3 regions of the Phytohabitans sp. LZ39 genome follow, and region 2 is predicted to be linked to each of the others. Evidence: predicted binding sites of a transcription regulator. Region 2 holds the regulator's gene; each other region holds the start of a gene.
What was found. The regulator HrcA, encoded in region 2, represses chaperone genes, less so after heat shock. The targets are predictions, from matches to a motif close to GGTTNGCACNCTCNNNNNGAGNGTGCNAACC.
Positions count from the first base shown of each region.

Region 1: groL (chaperonin GroEL) is a predicted target of HrcA. The motif match lies at 1,529-1,559, and genes of this name have one in related genera.
Region 3: groL (chaperonin GroEL) is a predicted target of HrcA. The motif match lies at 1,934-1,964, and genes of this name have one in related genera.

Region 1 is NZ_JCADBM010000040.1:28,488-31,740, forward strand. It holds gene groL (chaperonin GroEL) at 1-1,432, opposite strand, end outside; gene AC5L36_RS43625 (cold-shock protein) at 1,796-1,999, opposite strand; gene AC5L36_RS43630 (CDP-alcohol phosphatidyltransferase family protein) at 2,399-3,190, opposite strand.
Region 2 is NZ_JCADBM010000013.1:49,119-52,371, reverse strand. It holds gene dnaJ (molecular chaperone DnaJ) at 1-1,077, opposite strand, end outside; gene hrcA (heat-inducible transcriptional repressor HrcA) at 1,115-2,137, opposite strand; gene AC5L36_RS24290 (DUF4870 domain-containing protein) at 2,303-2,926, shown strand; gene hemW (radical SAM family heme chaperone HemW) at 3,236-3,253, opposite strand, start outside.
Region 3 is NZ_JCADBM010000001.1:686,527-689,779, reverse strand. It holds gene groL (chaperonin GroEL) at 118-1,740, opposite strand; gene AC5L36_RS03160 (cold-shock protein) at 2,066-2,269, opposite strand; gene AC5L36_RS03155 (serine hydrolase) at 2,609-3,253, shown strand, end outside.

The sequences.
Region 1 (3,253 bases), on a different contig from region 2:
CGTTGAGGCCGTGGCCCGGTGGCAGGGTGGTGACTTTCTCGGCCACGACGGCGCCGTCGAGGCCGGCGTTGCTGGCGATCTGCTTGAGCGGCGCCGTGAGGGCGAGACGCACGATGTTCGCGCCGGTGGCGTCGTCACCGGTCAGGTCGAGTTTGTCCAGGGCGTGGGCCGCCGCGTTGGCCAACGCCACCCCGCCTCCGGGGAGCAGGCCCTCTTCGATGGCGGCCTTGGCGTTGCGGACGGCGTCCTCGATGCGGTGCTTGCGCTCGTTGAGCTCGACCTCGGTGGCCGCGCCGACCTTGATGACCGCGACGCCGCCGGCGAGCTTCGCTAGGCGCTCGTGCAGCTTTTCCCGGTCGTAGTCGGAGTCGGTGTTGTCGATCTCGAAGCGGAGCTGGGCGACCCGGCCGGCGATCGACTCGGCGTCACCGGCGCCGTCGACGATCGTCGTCTCGTCCGCGGTGACGACGACCTTTCGGGCCCGGCCCAGCATGTCCAGGCCGGCCTGGTCGAGTGCGATGCCGGCCTCGTCGCTGATGACCCGGCCACCGGTGAGGATGGCGAGGTCGGCGAGGGTCGCCTTGCGGCGGTCACCGAAGCCGGGTGCCTTGACGGCGAGTGACGCGAAGGTGCCGCGGACCTTGTTTACGACCAGGGTGGCGAGGGCCTCGCCTTCGACATCCTCGGCGATGACCACCAGCGGCTTGCCAGTGCGTGTGACCTCTTCCAGGACCGGGAGCAGGTCGCTCAGACGCGAGACGCGGTGGTCGACGATGAGCAGGTACGGATCGTCGAGGACGGCTTCCATCCGTTCGGTGTCGGTGGCGAAGTACGGCGAGATGTAGCCCTTGTCCAAGCGCATGCCCTCGGTGAGCTCAAGCTCCAGGCCGAAGGTGTTGCTCTCCTCGACGGTGATGACGCCTTCCTTGCCGACCTTGTCCATCGCCTCCGCGACGATCTCCCCGATAGCCGGGTCGGCGGCGGAGATCGAGGCGGTCGCGGCGATCTGCTGCCTGGTCTCCACCTCATGGGCCTGGTTCCTCAGCGCCTCCACCACCGCTGCGACGGCGGCCTCGATGCCACGTTTGAGCGCGATCGGGTTGGCACCGGCGCCGACGTTGCGCAGTCCCTGCCGTACGAGTGCCTGGGCCAGGACAGTGGCGGTCGTGGTGCCGTCGCCGGCAACGTCATCGGTCTTCTTGGCGACTTCCTTGACCAACTCGGCGCCCAGCTTCTCGTACGGGTCGTCGAGCGTGATCTCCTTGGCGATGCTGACCCCGTCGTTGGTGATCGTGGGCACCCCCCACCCGGCGTCGAGCACGACGTTGCGACCCTTCGGGCCCAGGGTCACCTTCACCGTGTCCGCCAGGATGCTCATGCCGCGTTCCAGGCCGCGACGGGCCTCGTCACCGAAAACGATCAACTTGGTCATCTGCGTCGTCCTCTGCTCCTCGTGCCGAGTGGCACTGGTCGGACCGACCTGCGATGACCGCCGCACGGTGCCCCGGATCGGGGTCTCATCCCATTCGGTTAGCACTCAGATAATGCGAGTGCTAATCACAGTCCACCACCGTTCCCCTTGGAACGCAAGTGACGGGGCTGACCTGGGTAGCGTGGCTCATGGTGCTCTACGGCAGGGGCGTCGCCGCCATCGAGGTGGCTTCGCGCGGAGCGATCCTGTAATCGGCCGTTGAACACAGCTACAGCCCCCCGACCGGGTTGCCGGATGAGGGGCTGCAGGCTTGACGGGTGCGACCTCGCGTCGTTACGGGGCCGTACCCGGGTCCTCGGAGCTTTACAGGGCCTTGACGTACTCGGCCTGCGGGCCCTTGGGGCCCTGGGCGATGTCGAACTCGACCCGCTGGTCCTCGGCCAGGCTGCGGAAGCCCGCCGTTTGGATGGCGGAGAAGTGGACGAAGACGTCAGTGCCTCCGCCGTCGACCATGATGAAGCCGAAGCCCTTGTCGTCGTTGAACCATTTCACAGTGCCCTGTGCCATGTAGTGCCTTCCTGGAGGAGATGGGACGCGAACCGCGTCGCGGTCCGCCGGCCGGTTGTCGCAGCGGCGGTACCGCACCATCTCAACCAAGAAACAGCGGCACGCCCGCGGAATCCGCAGGCGTGGACAGGTAAACCACGAACACAGAAACGTTCGACCACCCGGTACAACCGGCTCGCCCGACCGCGCATTCCCGCGGGCTCCCGTGGTGACGCCGGTCACCGCCGACGCCGGATCTCCCGGTCGTTCGACGTGGCGATCTGCCTTGGGCTCGCCGTTACGATCTGAGCGATTCCACACGTGCGGTCTTGTCGTCGGCGCGGGAGGGTCCACGACGCGTCGGCGCGGCGCGCGTGTGGGTCAGCCGCTGCCGGCTTGTCCAGCCGGTCACGTCTGTGGCTAGGAGGGCGAGTCGTCTCGGCCGGCGACCATGCCGGCCGAGAGCAGGGGTTGCCCGTCCCAGGCGAGGGAGCCGGCCGAGACTGGGAACGCGAGGCGGCCCAGTGTGGTGAGGTGGGTGCCACGTTGGGCGGCGAGCCAGACGACGTCCCGCCCGAAGGATTCGACAAGCAGGGCCAGCGCCGCGCCGAGAGCGATGTGCATGAGCGAGGTGGGGAAGATCCCGGTCGCGGCGCATGTGAGAACGATGCCTTGGACCACGGCGACGACCTTGCGCCAGTACCGGTACGGAACTCGGCCGTGCAGCCAGGGCAGTGCCCAGCCGGCGGCGGCATACAGGTAGCGCATCAGGCCGATTGTGGCGATCCACGCGCCGGCCGACCGGGCGACGTAGATGGCGAGTACCAGCAGGAGGAAGGAATCGACCTCCATGTCGAACCGAGCGCCGAGTGGCGACGCGGTGCCGGTGCGCCGGGCGATCCAACCGTCGACCGCGTCGAGAAGTAGCGCGAGCGCCGCGATCGCGACGATCATCCGGACCGATCCGGGGACGGATGCCGACAGTGCCAGAACCGCGCCGACGAGGATCGCGCGGGTCAGGGTGATCCAGTCGGCCGGGCTTAGCCGGCCCTGCTCGGACCGGCGCAGGCCATGGGTCAGCAGGCCGGTCAGCGCCATCGCGTACCCGAGGCCGAGCACCCAGCCCGCCCGTGTCAGGCCGACCAACCCGGCCAGAGCGAGGAGCACACCGGTCTGTACAGCGAGCCCACTGACCGGGCCGGTCCACAACACTTGGCAAATCCCTTCGCATGGGCGGGTGGCGATGGCCACGGGCAGCCGGACCGCACGCTTATT
Region 2 (3,253 bases):
GAGCTCGGCGACCTCCTCGCCGCGGGTCTTGGCGAACTCGCGCAGGATGCGCTCCTGCTCCGGGTCGAGCTTGGTGGGCGTGCGTACGTCGAGGTGGACGAAGAGGTCACCCCGGCCGGTGCCGCGCAGGTGGGGCACGCCGCGGGCGCGCAGCCGCAACGTCGCGCCGGGCTGGGTGCCGGCCTTGACATCGAGCTGCTCCTCGCTGTCGAGCGTCTTGATGGTCAGGCGGGTGCCGAGCGCCGCCGCGGTCATCGGGACGGTGACGCGGCAGTGCAGGTCGTCGCCCTTGCGGGAGTACACGTCGTGCGGGCGCTCGTGGATCTCGACGTAGAGGTCGCCGGCCGTGCCGCCGCCGGGGCCGACCTCGCCCTGCTGGGCCAGGCGAATGCGCATGCCGTCTTCGACGCCGGCCGGGATCTTCACGGTCAGCGAGCGGCGGGTGCGGACCCGGCCGTCACCGCCGCAGGTGGCGCAGGGGTGCGGGATCACGGTGCCGTAGCCCTGGCAGACGGTGCACGGCCGGGACGAGACGACCTGGCCGAGGAACGTGCGCTGCACCGACTGCACCTCGCCGCGCCCGCCGCAGGCCTCGCACGTGGCCAGGTGGGTGCCGGCGGCGGTGCCGGCGCCGGAGCACGTGGTGCAGAGCACGGCGGTGTCCACCGTGATCGGCGCCTCCACCCCGAACGCGGTCTCGGTCAGCTCGAGCTCCAGCCGCAGGATCGCGTCGGCACCCGGCCGGGTGCGCGAACGCGGACCGCGCGCCCCGGCAGCCGTGCCGAAGAACGCGTCCATGATGTCCTGGAATCCGACGAATGGCCCCGCGCCGGGACCACCACCCGGCCCACCGCCACCAGGGGCGAGAGGGTCGCCGCCGAGGTCGACGATCTGCCGCTTTTGGTCGTCTGAAAGCACCTCGTACGCGGCGTTGATGTCCTTGAACTTCTCGTGCGCATCCGGATCCGGGTTGACGTCCGGATGGTACTGGCGGGCCAGCTTCCGGTAGGCGCGCTTGATCTCGTCGTCGGATGCGTCTCGGCTCACGCCGAGAATCCCGTAGTAGTCCTTGGCCACTGCGTTCCGTGTCCTCATGCTCTCGCGCTGTCCCGGGCTAGTTGTTTCCCAACAGGTCGCCTACGTAGCGTGCCACGGCGCGCACGGTGGCGATGGTGCCGGGGTAGTCCATCCTCGTCGGCCCGAGGACGCCGAGACCACCCACGATTGTCGCGCCTGGACCGTAGCCCGTGCTGACAACCGAGGTGGACCGGAGATTGTCGATCTCGTTTTCGTCGCCGATGCGGATCAGGAGGGTGTCCGCGTCGACCTCGCCGAGGAGCTTGAGCAGGATGACCTCCTCCTCGAGCGCCTCGAGGATCGGGCGCAGGGAGCCCTGGAAGTCGAGCAGGCCGCCGCGGGTCAGATTGGCCCGGCCGGCCAGCGCGATCCGCTCGTCGTGCCGCTCGACGAGCGTCTCCAGCAAGACCGTGGCGAGGGTGGCCATGGTGTTTCGGGCATCCGGCGCGACCTCCTCGACCAGCGCCTGGACCAGCGGCGGCGCGTCCGACAGCCGCTTGCCCACGAGCTTTTCGTTTAACAGGCGGCGGAGGTCGGTGACGGCGTCGACGGGCACGGGCGCAGGCAGCTCGACGAGCCGCTGCTCCACCCGACCGGTGTCGGCGATCATCACGAGCATGACCCTCGTCGTGGAGATCGGCACCAGCTCCAGGTGGCGCACCGAGGAGCGGGACAGGCTTGGGTACTGCACCACGGCGACCTGGCGGGTGAGCTGGGCGAGCAGGCGCACCGTGCGGTGCACCACGTCGTCGAGGTCGAGCGCCCCGGCCAGAAACCGCTCGATCGCCCGCCGCTCGGCGGGGCTCAGCGGCTTGACCCGGGAGAGCCGGTCGACGAAGAGCCGGTAGCCACGGTCGGTCGGCACGCGGCCGGCGCTGGTGTGCGGCTGCCGGATGTAGCCCTCCTCTTCGAGAACGGCCATGTCGTTTCGCACTGTCGCGGGCGAGACGCCCAACTGGTGTCGCTCCACAAGAGCCTTGCTGCCGACCGGCTCCTGGGTGGCGACGTAATCCTCGACGATCGCTCGGAGCACGTCGAGCTTGCGGTCATCGAGACTCACTGTCACCCCCTGCCGCACCAGATGAAGAGACTGGCACTCGACTGTAGCGAGTGCCAGTCTACGTCGCACCCCCACACGACCGCGATGATCTCTTTGGGCACAATGTCCGCAACTGGTAAGTGTGTTGTGTGGCGTCGGTTGATCCGTGCCCCTACCGTGACCTTCATGACAGAACCACCTCGCCCTCCCGGAGGGGACGAGCCTGGCGCCACGCCGCCGGAGCCGACCTCTCCGCCGACACCCCCAGCGTCCTACTCGATGCCGGGCGAGGCACCCTCTCCCGGTTACTCACCCCCACCGAGTGACGCTCCACCGCCACCCCCGCCGCCCACGAGCGGGGCCGGCTACCCACCGCCCGGAGCGGGTTACCAGCCACCGCCCGGCTACCCGCCGCAGGGTCCGCCCGGCGGCTACTACGCGGCCGGCCCGGCGCCGGCGGGATACGCCAACAACGACGAGAAGACGTGGGCACTCGTCGCCCACTTCGGCGGCGCGGCCGGCGCGTTCATCGGCGGCGGCACGCTGGGCTGGGTTGGCCCGCTGGTGTCACTGCTGGCCAAGGGCAGCCAGTCGCCGACCGTGCGCGCGCACGCGGTCGCGGCGCTCAACTTCCAGCTGCTGTGGTCGATCATCACGGTGATCTGCTGGATCCTGGTCTGCGCGCTGATCGGCTTCATCCTCGCGCCGGTCGCGATGATCATCGCGATCGTCTTCGGCATCATCGGCGGCGTGAAGGCCAACGACGGCCAGCTGTACAACTACCCGATGAGCATCTCGATCATCAAGTGACAGCGCGAGACCCCGGTGATCCACTCGGTCACCGGGGTCTCGCAGCATCAAAGATCCAACCCAATACTCGATATCTGAGCTACCGCGATGTCCGTCGTGGTCCAGACCGTCGCTCCCGCGGCCTCACCCGTCCGCTGTTGGTTGAAGCGTCGCTTTCGCGACGCCCGAAAGGGCTTGAACCGCGGACCTGGCAGCGGGGGTTGGGGATTTCGGCTCGCCCCGCGAGCCGCCGACCTCCGCGGTCTCCGGCGGGAGCGGCGGTCCGCAGGTGGCGCGGATCCGGGCAAGTCTGCTTCTGGGTCTCGGGTCCTAGGGCAGGAGGTCGCG
Region 3 (3,253 bases), on a different contig from region 2:
GCACGGCCGCCGCGCAAGCGACGCGAGCGCTGACCAAATAGCGAAGGGGCGAGCCGGGTTAACCGGCTCGCCCCTCCATTTAGGACAGGTTGACCCTCACCTGAGCACAGGTAGGGATCAGAAGTCCATGTCACCGCCGCCGGGCGCACCCGCCGGGGCCTTCTCCTTCTCCGGCTTGTCCGCCACCACAGCCTCGGTGGTGAGGAACAGGGCCGCGATCGACGCCGCGTTCTGAAGCGCCGAACGGGTCACCTTGGCCGGGTCGATGATGCCCGCCGCCAGCAGGTCGACGTACTCACCGGTGGCCGCGTTGAGGCCGTGGTTGGTGTCCAGGTTGCGCACCTTCTCCACCACGACGCCACCCTCGAGGCCGGCGTTGACGGCGATCTGGCGCAGCGGCGCGTCGAGCGCGATCTTCACGATCGTGGCGCCGGTGGCCTCGTCGCCGACCAGGTCGAGCTTGTCGAAGGCGCTCTTGCCGGCCTGCACCAGCGCGACGCCGCCACCCGGGACGATGCCCTCTTCGACGGCGGCCTTGGCGTTGCGGACCGCGTCTTCGATGCGGTGCTTGCGCTCCTTGAGCTCGACCTCGGTGGCCGCGCCGACCTTGATGACCGCGACACCGCCGGCCAGCTTGGCCAGGCGCTCCTGGAGCTTTTCGCGGTCGTAGTCGGAGTCGCTCTTTTCGATCTCGGCGCGGATCTGGTTGACCCGGCCCTGGATCTGGTCGGCGTCACCGGCACCGTCGACGATCGTGGTCTCGTCCTTGGTCACCACGACCTTGCGGGCGCGGCCCAGCAGGTCGAGCGAGGCGGCGTCGAGCTTGAGCCCGACCTCCTCGCTGATGACCTGACCGCCGGTGAGGATGCCGATGTCGGTCAGCATCGCCTTGCGGCGGTCGCCGAAGCCGGGCGCCTTCACGGCGACGGACTTGAACGTGCCGCGCACCTTGTTGACGACCAGGGTGGCCAGCGCCTCGCCCTCGACGTCCTCGGCGATGATCGCGAGCGGCTTGCCCGACTGCATGACCTTCTCGAGGATCGGCAGCAGGTCCTTCACCGACGAGATCTTGCTGTTGACGATCAGGATGTAGGGGTCGTCGAGGACGGCCTCCATCCGCTCGGCGTCGGTCCAGAAGTACGGCGAGATGTAGCCCTTGTCGAAGCGCATGCCCTCGGTGAGCTCGAGCTCGAGGCCGAAGGTGTTGCTCTCCTCGACGGTGATGACGCCTTCCTTGCCGACCTTGTCCATCGCCTCGGCGATGATCTCGCCAACGGTGGCGTCACCGGCCGAGATCGACGCGGTGGAGGCGATCTGCTCCTTGGTCTCGACGTCCTTGGCGAGCTTCGCCAGCTCCTCCGCGACGTTGGCGACGGCCGCCTCGATGCCCCGCTTGAGGGCCATCGGGTTGGCGCCGGCAGCCACGTTGCGCAGGCCCTCGCGGACCAGCGCCTGGGCCAGGACGGTCGCCGTCGTCGTGCCGTCACCGGCCACGTCGTCGGTCTTCTTCGCGACCTCCTTGACCAGCTCCGCGCCGATCTTCTCGTAGGGGTCCTCGAGCTCGATCTCCTTGGCGATGCTCACACCATCGTTGGTGATGGTGGGCGCGCCCCACTTCTTCTCGAGCACGACGTTGCGGCCCTTCGGGCCCAGCGTCACCTTTACGGCGTCGGCGAGGGTGTTCATGCCCCGCTCAAGGCCGCGGCGCGCCTCCTCGTCGAACGCGATAATCTTGGCCATACGGCGTTGTCCTCCAGCTGGACATCCACGGCACTCCGGGCCTCAGGCTCGAAGCGCGCAGCGACCTTCCGTCGGCCGGGCCGGATAGCCCGCGACGACCGGCCACGTGCCGCGTCACCATCTGAGGTGCGCACGACCGCGGCCCCACCGCCCCGACCATTTGGCACTCACATGCCGCGAGTGCCAACAACCTGTTTAGCACTCTCCCCTAGGGAGTGCAAGCGCGTCCGGTGAACGGGCGATGAGGGCTGGGAAAAGCCGCACTAGAAAAGCTGGGAGGCGGGGCCGGATACCGGTGCCCCGCCTCAACGCGTTACTGGGCGGCTCAGGCGATGACCCGAACCTTCTCGGCCTGTGGCCCCTTCTGGCCCTGAGCGATCTCGAACTCCACGCGCTGGCCGTCGTCCAACGCCTTGTATCCGTCCATCTCGATCGCCGAGAAGTGGACGAAGACGTCCTGACCGCCGTCTACCGCGATGAAGCCGTAGCCCTTTTCGCTGTTGAACCACTTGACGGTGCCCTGTGCCACGGTGCACTTCCCTCACTTCGATGGTGCTGGGTTCGACAACCCCCGGCCGAACTGTCTGCTTGGCCGGGGCCGCCGATCCGTGGTCCGGGGTGGTCCGTCGAACACAGCGGCCGAAATCGCACGCTACACGAGGACCCCCGCCCGCGCACTACCCCAAAACGGACACCCGGGTCGTCACCCGGCATCCTGCCGCCCCTACCAGCACTCCTGCCTCGTTGAACTCACGTGGTTTCACACAGGCCAAACGGGCGGGGAAAGCACCGCGCACGGCTCGGTCAAGGGTGGCTCGCGGCGGCGTACGTAGCAGCCGCGCTGACCACCGTCGCCCTGGTCGCGACGGTGAGCACCAGCGAGGGTGCGGCGGTGCCCCGCTGGGTCTCCGGAGCGGACCGGGCGGCGGTGCCTTCGCCGGCGCCACCGCCACCGCGGGTCCACGTCGAACACGCCGGCTTCCTCTCCTGGGCATTGCTCGACCGCGGCACCGGCAGGATCAGCGGCTCGGCCAACCTCGCCGCACCCAGCGACACGATGTCGATGGTCAAGGCCTGGATCGCGGCCGACTACCTGCGGATGGCAGCGGACGGGGAGATCAGCGAGGCGCGGCTGCGCCAGCTCACCATCATGATCCGGGACAGCGACAACGCGGCCGCGGAGGCGCTGTTCGAGGCGGTCGGGCGCCGGGCCTCGATCGAGCGGCTGATCGCGAGTTGCGGGCTCACCGAGAGCAGCGCGTACGGCGAGTGGTGGAGCAAGACCACGATCTCCGCGCGGGACACCGTACGGCTCGGCGCCTGCATCGCGGACGGGCGGGCGGCGGGTCCACGGTGGACGGACTGGTTGCTGGACCAGATGCGCCAGGTACGCGGCGCCGGCGACTTCGGCGTGCGGCTCACCCTCCCCGACCCCGGCCGCGTGGCGATCAAGAACGGCTGGCTCCTGCGCGACGAGGACAAGCTGTGGCACATCAGCTGCCTCGCGATCACC